2 regions of the Clostridium sp. genome follow, and region 1 is predicted to be linked to the other one. Evidence: riboswitches for the same ligand, from Rfam matches in the RefSeq annotation. Region 1 holds a riboswitch; the other holds the start of a gene.

Region 1 (8,187 bases):
ACCTTCTATAAAATCCTGAACCGCCTCATCGGCATTTACCTGTTCGCTATTTACTTCATCCAATTTTTGCTTCAGCAAATTTCCAAAATCATTTTCACTGCCTGCATTATTGGTTGAAATACCGGCACCTATCTTTTCAAATATACTCGTATCAGGTGTAAATTCATTTATTTTCATATATTGGTCAGACCTCCTACTTTCCTATTTCTAATGCTTTCGAGAACATACTCTTTTCAGAATTTATAGCACTTACATTGGCTTCATACGATCTTACAGCCACCATCATATCGGCCATTTCATTGAGTATATTTACATTTGGCATTGATACATATCCTGAAGCATCTGCATCTGGATTGGATGGATCATACACTCTTCTAAAGGGTGAATTATCTTCCTCTATTCCTACAGCCTTTACTCCCATTGGAACATTTTCATAACTTCCATTACTTCCAATTTCTCTATTCAAATTCTCCTGAAATACTGCAACCTTTCTTCTGTAAGGCTGTCCATTTGCACCATGGGTTGTCTCTGCATTCGCCATATTTGAAGCCACGGTGTCCATTCTAAGCCTTTCTGCAGAAAGTCCGCTGGCACTTATTCTCATTGTATTAAAAGCTTGAATCACAAAATCACCCCTAGTTTCCGTTTATTACATTTCTTCTCATATTCAATTTATTGTTCTCAAGAGTTATGAGAGCATTGTACATAAGCTCATTTGCCGCCTGATTTACAGTTTCGACATCAATGTCCACATTGTTTCCATCTTCCCTCATGCTGGTTGAATTGTCCACTTTATTGGTTATGGCTCCATAACTGTTTCCAAGGCTAATATGTCTGTCATCGTCTGTTTTCAATTCAAGATTGTCCATGCTGTTTTTAAGATTTTCTTCAAAAGTGACATACTGCCTTTTATATCCCTTTGTATTTATATTGGCTATATTGTTGGATATGGCCCTGCTTCTGGCGGATGATGCATCCAGCGCCTTTTGAATCAGATTTCCAGCAGTTTCATCAATCGACATATTCTGTATATTCAATACAATTTCTCCTTTCCTCATATATTTATATATTATAATATGTATTAGATATTTATTATGGAATTCCTTGTTAAATGCATGTTAAAAGTTGACTTTTAATATAATTTTACTTTTGATTAAAACTATTTACTAACATAATTTATTCTAACATAATTGTACTCTATATTCTATATTTTTACACAAATTATGTAAATTATTTTGTGTCATCCATCCAACATCAGTCAAATTATGTAAGTTACTGTTATAGACCTTATAACGTTCTACTACATCATGTCCAAAAAATCAAAAAAATAAGATACCATTCTACAATTAATAAAAAATAGGTATCTCATCATTTATATTTTATCTATATCATTGTCTTACATTTTCCAGCACTCTCAACACATCCTGGGGCAGTTTGTTCGCCTGGGCTATCATTGCATTTGACGCATCTACAATTATATTTTCCTTGGTATAACCCACAATTTCTTCTGCTATGTCAGAATCCCTCAAGCTGCTGTCAGCTCCCACCATTCTCTGGCTTATATCCTGTATGCAGTCATATGTGCTTTCAAATCTATTTTCAAGTGCACCGTACTTGCTTCTTATTGAAACCACTTCATCAAGAGAACTGTCTATTGCATCCAGTGCCCCGTCAATATTTCCTTCCAATATGCCTGTATCATCCTTGATTCCATAAATCCCGGCAATTTTGCTTCCCGTGCCGTTACTTAGATTTACCTGTGGTATTTCAACACTTTCCCCGGGGTTGGCACCTACAGGCAGCTTCAAGGTAGTATTGTCTGCGAGCAGCTTCAATCCGTTGAATTCCGCACCGTTTGCCATACTGTCTATTCCATCCAGCATCTGATCTATTTCATTTTTTATTATACTTCTGTCGCTCTCCGTAGTAGTACCATTTCCTGCCTGCACTGTAAGCTGTCTTACCCTCTGGATCATTCCTGTAATCTCCTGAAGGGCTCCTTCTGCCGTCTGAAGCATACTCACTCCGTCCTGTGTATTTCTGGACGCCGACTGAAGTCCGCCTATCTGCATTCTTATATTTTCACTTCTTACAAGTACACTTGGGTTGTCCTTTGCACTGCTTATTTTATATCCGCTGCTTATTCTGAGCAGATTTCCACTTTGCCTGTCCAGTGCCTTGTTCTGAAGCAAGTGCATGGTTAGGGCGGGCATATTGTAGCTTATCCTCATAAAAAAGCTCACTCCTCCTGTTTATTTGATAAAAGCAGAATAATTCTTACAATCATTATCGGACACAGTTCAAAAATACTTTAGACAAACTACGTCATTAATCTACTCTATAGTCTTTTCATAAGGCTCTATCTTCGAATATATATTGTAGCTGTCCAGAGCCTGTTCCTTGCTTATACGTCCATTTACAAGATTCTGATACAATATATACAGATTTGCATTCATGTCCGGATCGGAACCTTTTGTCTCCTTCATCTTTTTCAATATCTTATCCTCAAGAGACAAATTCCCATAATTCAGTTCCGTGTCAATCATATTAAGCATGTCCGAAACCTGTCTTCTGATAAGTTTATTCTTCTCATTTATTTTAATAGTTTTAAGTCCTGAAAGTATCCTGTCTATACACTGCTTGCTTATCAATATTTTTTCATCATTATCCACATTTACCACCGCCCCTGCAATTAATCTTAAACCTTTTATGAAGACTTTGAAATAAATTCAAAGATTGTTTAAAAAACTTTACTATATAATTAATATTATCAATAATTATATATATATGTCAATTATGTATAATTGACATATATAGGGGAAATGTACCTAAAGTCCATTTCCCCCAATATAAAATAAAATATAGAATTTTAATCATCCTGCATACAACTAGGCCAGAGTTTCCTTCTTGTACTCAAGGAATTGAATCGTATCTGCTTCCACATTCATATAATATCTTCTCGTATCTCCCTTTGTGTAGCTTCTGGTAGTTATTTTTCCGTTTACCCCGAGCAGCCTCCCCTTTTTCAGATACTGCTGGAGTTTTTCAGCTCCTCCGCTGAAATAAGTTACAGAAATAAAATCAGCCTGTTTTTCTCCATTTCTGGTCGTAAAATTTTTATCTACGGCCAGTATGAATTTCAACATACCTCTCTTGCTGTTTTCTATTTTAAAGAGTTCAGCATCTTTGGTGAGCCTTCCTATAAGAGTAACATTATTCAAATGGATTACCTCCCAACTATTTTTTTAATAATTATATCCATGTTGGGAGTTTTTAATCACAGTTAATCATCTTTTCTAAGTATATTTACATCCTTTCCACTCATTACCCTGTTCATATTCCTTACTGCACACATTTTTCCACACATTGTGCATGTATCACTGCATTCAGGAGTAGATTCCCTCCTGTATCTTATTGCTTTTTCAGGGTCTATTGAAAGTTCGAAGGTCTTTTCCCAATCGAGTTTCTGCCTTGCCTCTGCCATTTTGTTGTCCCAGTCAATGGCTCCCTTTACACCCTTTGCTATATCTGCCGCATGTGCAGCTATTTTGGAAGCTATGATTCCCTCCTTCATGTCATCAAGCGTAGGCAGTCTGAGATGTTCCGCAGGCGTAACATAGCAGAGGAAATCCGCCCCTGATGCAGCCGCAATGGCTCCACCTATGGCGCTCGTAATATGGTCATATCCGGGAGCAATATCCGTAACAAGTGGTCCCAGAACATAAAAAGGTGCATTATGACACAGTTTCTTTTCCAGAATCATATTTGCCTTTATCTCATTCAATGCCATGTGTCCGGGTCCTTCTATCATAACCTGTACATTTTTCTCCCAGGCAGCTTTGGTAAGTTCGCCAAGTGTTATAAGCTCCTTTATCTGGATGGCATCTGTAGCATCCGAAACACATCCCGGCCTGCAGGCATCTCCGAGACTCAAGGTTACATCATATTTTGCACATATATCAAGTATTTTATCAAAATGCTCATAAAAAGGATTTTCCTTGTTGTTGAGCTCCATCCAGGCATACATGAGTGAGCCTCCCCTTGAAACTATGTTCATGCGTCTCCTGTTTCTCTTGAAAACCGCTGCAGTTTCCCTGTTTATACCTGCATGGATTGTCATAAAGTCAACCCCGTCCTGTGCCTGTTTTTCAATGACCTCTATGAATTCTTCCTCGGTTATGTCCTTCAGTTCCTTGTCATAAAATCCAACTGCATCATATATTGGAACGGTTCCAATCATGGCACTGCTCATGCCTATGAGTTTTTTTCTGAATTCTTCGGTTTTTCCAAAGGAGCTCAGGTCCATTATTGCCTCGGCCTTCATTTCAATTGCCTTCTTGACCTTTTCAAGCTCGGTATCTACATCAGGGCAATCTCTTGATATTCCAAGATTTACATTTATCTTTGTCTTGAGCCCGCTTCCCACAGCCTCAGGGTCAAGTGAAACATGGTTCTTGTTGGCCGGTATTACAGCCTGTCCCTTTGCAATCAGATCCCTCAGCTTTTCCAAATCTATATTTTCCTTTTCAGCTACTACAGCCATCTCTCTAGTAATTATGCCTTTTTTTGCGGCATCCATCTGAGTAGAATAGTTCATAATACTTCCTCCTTTAAATTCATACAAATTACCCATAAAAAAATCAGCCTCCCTAAAGAAAGCTGAAATATATTTCGTTTAACTCGCAATATAAGATACTTTCCCTACGGTAGAATTAACTACATCAGGTTCTAAGGTTTGAGATTCAAAAATCTCTCTCAGCCCTGCGGCACACCCAGTAAAAATCTATTCAGTTATTTAATTCAAGTTTAACACAATTTGATTTTCTTGACAATGAACAATTTCTATTTCTGTGGCAGTATTTCCGTCCAGTAGCCGTCGGGGTCAGCTATGAAATACAATCCCATCTTCTTGTTTTCATAGCATATACACCCCATTTTTCTGTGAAGTTCATGGGCAGCATCATAATCATCTGTTCTGACTGCCATATGTATTTCATTGTCTCCCAGGTTATACGGCTCCTTCCTGTCTCTAAGCCAGGTAAGTTCTATTTTGTATTTGCTGTCCCCGTCTCCCATAAAAACAAGTATGAAGCTGTCGTCCTCCGATATCTTCCTGTCAATTTCTCTGAATCCAAGTGCTTCTTCATAAAACTTTTTTGATTTTTCAATATCCAGTACATTTATATTGTTGTGGTCAAATTTGAATTTCAAAACTATCCCTCCATTTATTCAATTCACCTTCATTATAGCCTACATTCATATATTTGTGAATATGTCTCCTGTTTGTGATATTATAATAAAATAAGTACTGAAGAGAGGTGTATAAATTGAGCAATCACAATATAAAAGTCCACTACCTTTATCACAGTGGATTTGCAGTTGAAATGGAAAAACATCTGTTGATATTCGACTACTATAAGGACAGTTTTACAGGAAAGGAAAAATCTATAGAAAACGGCCTCATATCGGCGGCTTTTATAAAAAGCAAAAAAAATATAATTGTATTTGTATCCCATAGTCACCCGGATCATTTCAATCCAGTAATATTCAAATGGAACAGGATAAATAAAAAAATCAAGTATATACTGAGCAGCGATATATCCATATCGAACCCTTCAGAAAATTATTTTAAATTATCAAAGTACGAAGATATTGCCTTAAAAGAAGAAGGTGTCTATGTAAAGGCCTTCGGCTCCACTGATATAGGAATTTCATTTTTAGTAAAACTGGAAGGCATCACCCTTTTTCATTCCGGTGACCTGAACTGGTGGAACTGGAAGGAGGATACGGCTGAAGATCGAAAAGCTGCCGAAATAAATTTCAAAGATGAAATAGACAAATTGAAAGGACAGAAAATCGATATAGCATTTTTCCCGGTAGATCCAAGGCTGGATGAATACTACCTGTCCGGAGGAGAATATTTTATAAAGGAGATAGACCCCCGTTTCTTCTTTCCAATGCATTTTTGGAATAATATGTCAATAACTACAAAATTCAAGGATGCAGTGAAAAGTTACAGTACAAAGGTCATTGATATACACAGCATAGGTGAAATATTTCAGCTTGAAATAGAAGGAAGTGTATAACAAAAGACAGTTAAGATATATTTAACGGGTTATAAATCTCTATTTAATATTGAATTATTATAATTCCTATAGTAGATACTTTACAATAAAATAATGTATGCTGGGGAGGAAAATATGAATTACAAAAAAACATACTAAAATCTGCTATAGGTATGAAGCTTACTATTATACTAATAGCTTTGTCTGTAATACCAATTACACTTCTTGGTTTAATAGCATACCACAAAACTCAGGATATACTTACACAGAGATTTCAAGTAACTACCAAGCAGACAGTTTCAGAAGTAAACAGAGGACTGGATAAATATTTTGGCAAATTCAATGAAGAATTAAATATATTATCACCAGTCCTAATCTTACGGAGCTTAATACACATCCGGGAAATACGACTTTTCTAGTTGACATGCTTAAAAACTTCAAAGATAACAACAATGAGGTTACGTCCATTTCTATGGAACAAGCAGTAAGAATATGTACATATGTCCGTAGGGGAATTTAGGAAAAAACTTTGACCCGACAGCAAGGCCCTGGTATACAGAAGCTGTAAAAAATAGAGGAAATATCATTATAACTAAATTTTATAGGGATGCCGAGACTAATATGCCTATTGTAACCATAACAAAAACTGTTGAATACAATACAAAAATTGTTGGAGTTGTTGCAATGGATATCAATATGAACAAGGTAGCTAAACAACTTTCAAATATAAAGATCGGTGAAAAAGGTTATGTGTTCATCGTAGATAAAGAAGGAATTGCTCTCACACCTCCTGATAAGGCTGAAATCGGGAAAAAGGATGTTACATAGATGAGCTACTGGAAAAATGTAATCAAAAATAGCAGTGGATTTGATGAATATATCTACAATGGACAGAAAAAATACAATATTTTCATGACAAACAAGGAAAGCGGCTGGAAGATATTTGGAGCAATACAGATTGAGGCCGCCGGAGCTGGTAAATACGGTAAGGGCTTCGCAGTTGTAGCAGCTGAAGGAGGTTTCTCATCAATCTTCAGAATCCACCGAATGAATGAATTTACTGGCTATGCAAATAACCTCAATAAATTATCACTAAAATTCAAAGAAAAGATTAGTAAATTCATCATCAATAACTAAAGTCAAAATATAAAGAAGGATGTACTGAAAGTTAAAATTTTACAGTACATCCTTTCTAAAACAGAAATCACAGTCCGGTAGAACCAAATCCACCTTCTCCTCTTTCCGTATCGGTCAATTCACTGACCTCATTTACCTGTACCCTTTCCACAGGTTTTATGACCATCTGGGCAATTTTCATATTCTCTTCAATCAAAAAAGGTTCCTCTCCAAGATTTATCATAAGAACTTTTATTTCTCCCCTGTAGCCTTCATCTATGGTTCCCGGGGAATTTAAAAGTGTTATTCCATTTTTTAGTGCAAGTCCGCTTCTTGGTCTTACCTGTGCCTCAGTATTTTCAGGCAGCTGTATTCTTATGCCCGTAGACACGAGTTTTCTTTCCATGGGCTTTATCAATACCTTCTCCACGGAAAAAAGATCAAGTCCTGCATCTCCTTCATGTGCGTAAAACGGAACAACCGCCTTTTCATTTATTTTCTGTATAAGCAATTTCATAAAACTTCATCTCCTTCCATAGTGCCTTTATATTTACACGGAAAACATACTATGCTAAACTGGGTGTAAAAGAAATCGGGGTGATTTATATTGGAGTCAATAGCACATCTGTTCAATCAATATGGTTACATAATATTGACTGTATCTTTGATTCTCGAACTTCTGGCACTTCCACTTCCCGGTCAGACTATCATGACCTACTGCGGATATATAATACAGGAACAGAACATGAATCTGGCGCTTGGAATCTTAATGGCCTGCATAGGTGGAATTACGGGAATAACCATATCCTATTTCCTCGGCAGGGCACTTGGAAGACCATTTTTTGAAAAATACGGTCATTATATTCACCTGAAACAGTCCACTCTGGATAAAATATCGAAGTATTTTGACAAATACGGTATCTTTATGCTGTTCATATCATATTTCATACCTGGTGTAAGACATTTTACAGGATACTTTTCAGGTATAATAAGGCTTCCTCTTAAA
Region 2 (8,187 bases), 1.1 Mb from region 1:
TTATATATTAAGAATAATAAATATAAATTTCATTGAAGGGAATGTGAATTAAAATGAAAATTTCGGGTGTGATTTTTAATGTGCTAGGTATAATAGGTGTTATCTTGAGCAGCTATATGTATGGAGAAGTAAAATTAATTTCAATGACAGCATCCTTTGGGGCTTTGATATGTGGTATAGGTTTCATTCTGTCTTATGTTAATTTTATTAAATTAAGCAAATTGGACAATATAGTAGCTCATGATGGGGCAGGCCGAAAATATAAAAAGTCAAAGGCAGTATAAAACATCAATTAACACCTAAATTTTAATTATAGAGATCTACTTCAAAACCCTGGTTGAATTACAGGGTTTTATTTTTATTTAATTTTGGAAGTTCAACATATATTGTGTTTGGAATGAAAGAAATCTATAATAAAATTGTTGTATTTAATTTACAAAGCAGGAGGAATATCAAATGAATTTAAAAAGACTTGATAAAGTAATACAGCTTATGAAATTCAATAATATACCGCAGCTCATTGTATCTGATCCGGCATCTATATTTTACCTTACCGGGAAATGGATACATCCAGGAGAAAGACTGCTGGTTCTTTATTTTAATATAAGCGGAGATAATAAATTGTTTATAAATAAGCTATTTCCGTTGACTGAGGACATTGGTGTAAAAAAAGTATGGCTTGAAGATACAGATGATGGCGTAGAGATAATATCAAAATATATAGATAACAGCCAGCCGATAGGGGTAGATAAAAACTGGCCTTCTAAATTTTTAATTAGACTTATGGAATTAAAAACAGGAAGTTCCTTTGTAAATGCTTCCGAAATATTGGACGGCATAAGAATGTGCAAGGATGAAATGGAAAGGGAGCTCATGAGAGAGGCTTCTAAATTGAATGACATTGCCATGGGAAAGCTTGTAAAACTTGTTTCAGAAAAATATACTGAGAAAAAAATGGGAAGGCTTCTGGAAGATATATATGAAGAGATAGGGGCAGATGGATTTTCCTTTGATCCAATTATCGCCTATGGAGTGAATGGAGCCGATCCACATCATGAAACTGATAACTCCACGTTAAAAGAAGGAGACAGCATAACTCTGGATATTGGCTGTGTAAAAAATTCTTATTGCTCTGATATGACAAGAACAGTATTTTACAAATATGTGCCTGATGACAGCAGAAAAATTTACAATATTGTTTTAGAGGCAAATAAGAGAGGAATTGATGCAGTTAAACCGGGAGAAAGATTTTGTGACATAGATTCAGCCGTCCGGGATTATATAGAAAGTAAGGGCTATGGAAAATACTTTACACATAGGACAGGGCATTCCATAGGGATTGAATGTCATGAGCTTGGTGATGTGTCTGCCGTAAATACTGAAAGGGTGGAGCCTGGGATGATATTCTCAATTGAACCCGGTATTTATATTCCAGACAAGGTTGGAGTAAGGATAGAGGATCTTGTTATGGTTACAGAGGATGGCTGCAAGGTATTGAACAGATACAGCAAGGATATTATAATTGCGGAATAAGTGTAGGGCATATTTTGTTGCATATGATAATTAAATATTGTAATATATATAATGTATATAATTATACCATATTTTAAGGGGTTATCTTTTATGGATGTTGATTTTATAAATATAGTTAATTTTATTGCAATTTTCATGTGTATGGCAATATTGATCATTAGTGCAGTTCATGTATATGAAAATTGCAGAAAAGTATTTATAAGAAATATTATAGGAAATATTCTCATTCAGGCACTTGTATATTTTAAAAGGTTGTCTGTAGATCAATATGTGTGCTATGAAAAATATGGGACATGGAGATTTTGCGTGGAGCCCGATTCAAAATAATGTTCTCAAATACAAATTTTAAATAAAGGAGTTAGCACATGAACATTATTTTGAATTCTTTTACTGTGTTGCTGCAATATATATTTGGAATTACGGGAGACTGGGGTGTTTCGATAGTAGTTCTGACGATGATTATAAAATTTATACTTTCACCACTGTCTTTTAATCAGAAACTCAGCCTGTTAAAACAGCAAAAAATGGGTCGGCAAATAGAAAAACTAAAGTCCGAATACAAGTACAACAAGGAAAAAATGAAAGAAGAGATTCAAAAATGTTATAAAGATGGGGCAAAAAATATCTTGGGATGTCTTATTACATTCATACAGCTTCCTGTAATATGGGTACTGTATAGTACTGTAATAAATATGCCGGTTACTTCAAGTTCAATGCTTGTTCCATGGATTGCTTCCATAAAAATGAGTGACAGTTACTATATTGTACCTTTACTGTATTCAGCCGTATCCACTTTTCCGTTCCTCATAAATTATGTAGATTATTTTAATATATACAAACAAGTCCAATCGAATAGAGCAAGCATTTTGATTTCTGTATTTGTTGGTATTATGATAACTATTAAAGCACCTATAGCCATAGGCCTGTATTTTATAACTTCTAATATCTTTTCTTTTATAGAGGATGTAATTTTTAGGGCGTATGTGAGAAACAAGAATCTTGTTTAGGAATTAAAAGGGCATTTTCTGCTTAAGATGCCCTTTATTTTACTCAATCAATAATCGATACCTTTTATAATTTGCCAAACTGGATATAATAATAAATAAGTTAATAAAAAAGGAATGATTCTATGGGCGATAATAAAGTTGCTTCAAATTTTATAAAAAACATAGTTCTAGATGATTTGAAATCCGGAAAATATAAGAATATAATCACGAGATTTCCACCGGAACCCAATGGATATTTACATATAGGGCATGCAAAGTCAATAGTGCTGAATTTTGGATTAGCTGATGAATTTAATGGAAGAACCAATCTCCGTTTTGATGATACAAATCCTATAAAGGAAGATACGGAATTTGTAGAATCCATAGAGAAGGATGTAAAATGGCTTGGATATGAATGGGATGAGCTTCATTTTGCATCAAATTATTTTGATGAGATGTACAGACGTGCTTTGATTCTTATAAAAAAGGGAATGGCCTATGTCTGTGATTTGACTGCAGATGAAATAAGAAAATACAGGGGGACGCTTACAGAGCCTGGGAAAGAAAGTCCTTATAGAAATAGGACTGTAGATGAAAATTTGGAACTGTTCGAGAAGATGAAAAATGGAGAATTCAAGGATGGAGAAAAAGTGCTCAGGGCAAAAATAGATATGACCTCTCCGAACATTAATTTGAGAGATCCTGTAATTTACCGTATAGCCCATGCTTCCCACCAGAATACAGGCAACAAGTGGTGCATATATCCAATGTATGATTTTGCACATCCGCTTGAAGATGCAATTGAAGGCATAACACATTCAATATGTACGCTTGAATTTGAAGATCACAGGCCTCTATATGACTGGATAGTGCGTGAATGTGAAATGGAAAATGTACCAAAGCAGATAGAGTTTGCAAGGCTCAATATGACAAATACTGTTATGAGCAAGAGAAAACTCAAAAAGCTTGTAGATGAAAATTTCGTAGATGGCTGGGATGATCCTCGTATGCCCACAATTGCCGGGCTTAGAAGAAGGGGATTTACGCCTGAATCAATACGAAATTTTTGCAAGGCTATAGGAGTGTCGAAGGCAGGCAGTGTAGTTGATTCACAAATGCTTGACTACTTTTTAAGGGATGATCTTGAAAAAAAGGCACCTAGGACTATGGCTGTTTTAAGACCTCTAAAGGTTGTAATAACGAATTATCCAGAAGGGAAGACTGAAGAGTTCGAAGTTGAAAATAATCCTGATGATCCTTCAGCAGGAACGAGGAAGGTTCCTTTTTCAAGAGAGCTGTATATTGAACAGGAAGATTATATGGAGAACCCTCCTAAAAAATACTACAGGCTGTTTCCAGGAAATGAAGTTAGATTGAAGGGAGCTTATTTCATAAAGTGTATTGATCCCGTCAAGGATAATGGAGGAAACATTATAGAGCTCCACTGTACTTATGATCCTGCATCAAGGGGAGGAAACAGTCCGGACGGAAGAAAAGTAAGAGGAACTATTCACTGGGTAAATCTCAATACTGCGATTCCGGCAGAGATAAGATTATATGAGCCACTGATACTGGATGGTGGAGAAGAGGATAGTGATTCTTTTCTGGATAATGTAAATCAAAACTCACTTGAAATATTGAATGGATTTCTGGAACCAAATATGAAATCAGCAAAACCTGGACAAAAATTTCAATTTTTCAGACATGGATATTTCAATGTTGACAGTAAATTTACCAAAAATGGTAAACTGGTATTTAATAGAATTGTTTCACTGAAGAGTTCTTTTAAGATAAAAAAGTAGGAAAAGATGTAGATAAACCTGAATTAAAGGTTATCTACATCTTTTTATACACGTATACAGTATTTTTTAGCCATTTTTATGGGATGGTAGGATTTTTTTGCCTTTATGAGACCCTCAAGCCCCAAATCCTGTTCCCTGTTTATATATTTTACATCCTGAAGATAATTTTCCACGAAGGTTTTGTTTACGAATGTGTAAATCCCATTTACATTTGTAATTCCTTTTTCTATGTGTATTATTCCCATATCTGGATTTACTTTTTCACCTATTGTAAAGGCGGATATTTCATTGTCTACATATACTGCCATGGCTTCAAGATTGAGTTGTTTCATGTTGGATGATATCTCCTTTATACCCTCCAGTTCATAATACAGGTATTTATTGTCACTATTTTTCATGTCGTACCATAATTTGGCAGCCTTCATACAATCTTCTTTGACCCCTGGTTCAAAAAAATCCTTTGTAGCATAGTTGTAGGTTTTTATGAATTTGTTGTAGTGATTTTTTTTTGAGTGCAACTTTTTGCCTGACAATGTTGTCAGCTTCTGGGTATCATATAAATAGTCGAAATTATCTACATCCTCTTTTACAATAATGTTATTTCCATATATATCTTTTAAATCTTCTAAAAAACTTTCCTCTGCATCTCCAAATAAATATGGCATGTTATTTGATGATGAATACTCCTTGAGCAGTTCCACAACATTTTTGAGATTTTCTTTTGTATAACCTATAGGCTGCATAAAGTAATAATTTCCATCGAACCCCATTTTTCTGAGTACAAGTACGTCATCTATTACAGTGTAGCTTATATCACATGCCTTCCTCCAGATAAGAAGAGTTGTAAAGGAATATTCGCAGGTAGTAAAATTATAATCGTGTAGATAATTGTCAAAAAAACTTTTATCCTCCATAGTTAGTGGATTGAATTCTAGCATAAATATTCTCCTTGTCATTTCAATTTGTTAATAGGTTGATTGGATTGCCATTCATTTCTAAGAAGGCCATACAGATACATATCATATCTTTTGTTATCCCTATGTATAAATTCCCTGTAAGTTCCCTCCCTTTTAAATCCCACCTTTTCATATAATTTTATAGCTGGTGTGTTGTAGGATAATACAGTTAATTGTATTCTGTGAAGATTAAGTTCCTCAAATCCAAATTCAATAGTGAGACTCAGGGCCTCTCTACCTATACCGACTCCACGATATGATTCATTCCCTATGCCTATGTATATGGTAGCAACTCCATTGTTCCACAATATATTTTCAAAGCCTGTAACTCCTATGAATTCGCCATTTGAAGTGTTTCTTACAGCAAATATAAATTTATCGGGAGATTTTTTTACATCTTCTATCATAGGCTTTAATTCATATAGTGACATTGGAAAAGATGATATCATATCATAGTTTCTTAAAAATGATACGTCATTGTACCATGCTTCCAATATTTTCAGATCGTCTTCTCTAAAAGCGGTCAGTATGATTTTTGATCCTTTTAGTAAATTTTTTATCATAATATGCGCCACCCTGTGAAAACTAAAATTAATAAATAATAACTTTTATATAGATTATAACTTATGTATATGTAATAATTCAAATTAAATTGAAGAATTTTAACATTGATTTAAATTTTTGCTATGCTATAATATATATGTATCAACAATTTAATAGAACATATGGAGAGGTCATATTGATGATCTGAGAGTGGAATGTTATTCCTTATCCTCATAACCTGATTTGGGCAATGCCAACGTAGGGAGATAATATTTGCAAAATATATGGCAAGGTTGTTTTAAACACAAATTCTCCTGGAATTTGTGTTTTTATCTTTTAAAGTATATTTAAATCAGATTATGAGGAAACATTTTTTATATGTTTCCTTTTTGCTGTATTTTGTATCAAACTAAATCTATATAATTGAGAAAGGGGGAGTAAACTTTGATAGTAAATGGAGAAAAAATGGAATTCCAGGATGGAATAACAATTTCAGAGCTTTTGGAAGCCTTAAGTATTGATTCCAATAATGTAGCTGTGGAGGTGGATATGGAAATTGCAGAAAGAGGTCGGTTCGGGAATATAAAGTTGAACAGCAATTCAAATGTAGAGATAATACGCTTTGTAGCTGGAGGCTAATATATAGCTGAATATAATTATTTTAAAATAATTTATGGAGGTATTTTATGGATAAGTTGATTATTGGAGGAAAAGAACTCAGCAGCAGATTGTTTTTAGGAACAGGTAAATATTCTTCGGACGAGTTATTGCCGGATGTACTGAAAAGTGCAGAGACTAATGTGGTGACTACAGCACTTAGAAGAGTAGATATGCATTCCAACAGAGGAAACATTGTAGATTTTATAGGCAAGGAGTATATATTGCTTCCCAATACATCAGGGGCAAGGACAGCAGATGAAGTGGTGAGACTGGCCAAGCTTGGAAGAGCTGCAGGATGTGGAAACTGGATAAAGATAGAGGCAGTATCTGATAATAAATATCTTCTGCCGGACAATATTGAAACTATAAAAGCAACAGAGGAACTTGTCAAAGATGGATTTGTCGTACTCCCATATATAAATCCCGATCTTTCAGATGCAAAGAGACTTGTAAATGTGGGTGCAGCAGCAGTTATGCCTCTTGGCTCACCAATAGGATCAAACCGTGGAATAAGGACTAAAGAAATGATTAGAATACTTATAGATGAAATAGATATTCCTGTAATAGTAGATGCAGGCATAGGCAAACCTTCCGATGCAACTTTGGTTATGGAAATGGGAGCAGATGCCGTACTTGTAAATACAGCGATAGCTACATCAGAAAATCCCGTACTTATGGCAGAGGCCTTTAAATATGCAGTAAAAGCCGGAAGACAGGCATATATTGCAAAGTTAGGTGCTCAAAGAGACAGAGCTGAAGCTTCTTCTCCACTCACGGGATTTTTGAGATAGGGGGGAACATATTGGGAATTTATGAAGAAATAAAAAAATATGAGGATTTTGATTTTGACGGATTTTTTGAGAATGTTACTGACTCAAAAGTAGAAAATATACTTTTGAAAGATAGAATTTCACGGGAAGATTTTTTGGCACTTTTATCTCCAGCGGCAGAAAGGTATCTTGAACCCATGGCCAGAAAAGCTAGAGAGATAAGTATAAGGAATTTTGGAAAGAGTATAGTTTTGTATACACCTATGTATATTGCAAATTATTGTACAAATAAATGCATTTACTGCGGATACAATGTAGAGAACAAAATTGTACGAAAAAAGATGACCTATGAGGAAATTGAAAGAGAGGCCAAAGCAATATCACAAACGGGCCTGAAACATATAATACTGCTTACAGGTGAATCAAGGTATCATTGCCCTATGGAATACCTGAAAGAAGCTGTAAAAATACTCAAGAAATATTTTGCTTCCATATGTCTTGAAATATATCCTCTTGAGGAGGATGAGTACAGGGAGCTTGTAGAACTTGGTGCTGACAGTTTGACGGTATACCAGGAAACCTATAATGAAGATGTATATAAGACAGTGCATCTTGCAGGGAAGAAGAGAGACTATAGATATAGACTGGAGGCACTTGACAGGGGATGCAGGGCAGGAATACATTCTGTAGGAATGAGTGCACTTCTGGGACTTTACAAGTGGAGAAATGAAGTATTTCTGACAGGTGTTCATGCCGAGTATATTTCAAAGAATTATCCCTCCGTTGAAATAAGTATGTCTGTTCCAAGAATAAGACCTCATGCCGGAAGCCCAATCAAGATATATGAAGTAACTGACAAAAATTTAGTACAGGCTGCTATGGCATATAAGATATTTCTGCAGAGAGCGGGTATCAATATTACTACAAGAGAGGGAGC

The links. Region 1 has a riboswitch for thiamine pyrophosphate ahead of thiC (phosphomethylpyrimidine synthase ThiC). Riboswitches for the same ligand answer to the same signal wherever they lie in the genome.
Region 2: it holds a riboswitch for thiamine pyrophosphate, as region 1 does, so the genes downstream of both, thiS (sulfur carrier protein ThiS) here and thiC (phosphomethylpyrimidine synthase ThiC) in region 1, are expected to answer to the same signal.

Annotation. Positions count from the first base shown of each region.
Region 1 covers NZ_JAKVOI010000001.1:1,631,928-1,640,114, forward strand. Annotated here, with positions in the region: gene fliE (flagellar hook-basal body complex protein FliE) at 1-177, opposite strand, end outside; gene flgC (flagellar basal body rod protein FlgC) at 194-625, opposite strand; gene flgB (flagellar basal body rod protein FlgB) at 636-1,022, opposite strand; gene LKE46_RS08120 (flagellin) at 1,389-2,231, opposite strand; gene LKE46_RS08125 (hypothetical protein) at 2,334-2,672, opposite strand; gene LKE46_RS08130 (single-stranded DNA-binding protein) at 2,889-3,221, opposite strand; gene thiC (phosphomethylpyrimidine synthase ThiC) at 3,284-4,597, opposite strand; TPP riboswitch at 4,681-4,784, opposite strand; gene LKE46_RS08140 (VOC family protein) at 4,843-5,211, opposite strand; gene LKE46_RS08145 (MBL fold metallo-hydrolase) at 5,328-6,086, shown strand; gene LKE46_RS08150 (hypothetical protein) at 6,239-6,484, shown strand; gene LKE46_RS08155 (cache domain-containing protein) at 6,648-6,893, shown strand; gene LKE46_RS08160 (hypothetical protein) at 6,894-7,202, shown strand; gene dut (dUTP diphosphatase) at 7,270-7,698, opposite strand; gene LKE46_RS08170 (DedA family protein) at 7,789-8,187, shown strand, end outside.
Region 2 covers NZ_JAKVOI010000001.1:489,428-497,614, forward strand. Annotated here, with positions in the region: gene LKE46_RS02670 (hypothetical protein) at 54-284, shown strand; gene LKE46_RS02675 (M24 family metallopeptidase) at 457-1,533, shown strand; gene LKE46_RS02680 (hypothetical protein) at 1,624-1,860, shown strand; gene LKE46_RS02685 (YidC/Oxa1 family membrane protein insertase) at 1,899-2,540, shown strand; gene LKE46_RS02690 (glutamine--tRNA ligase/YqeY domain fusion protein) at 2,663-4,321, shown strand; gene LKE46_RS02695 (DUF2156 domain-containing protein) at 4,366-5,259, opposite strand; gene LKE46_RS02700 (GNAT family N-acetyltransferase) at 5,274-5,840, opposite strand; TPP riboswitch at 5,994-6,102, shown strand; gene thiS (sulfur carrier protein ThiS) at 6,265-6,459, shown strand; gene LKE46_RS02710 (thiazole synthase) at 6,507-7,271, shown strand; gene thiH (2-iminoacetate synthase ThiH) at 7,283-8,187, shown strand, end outside.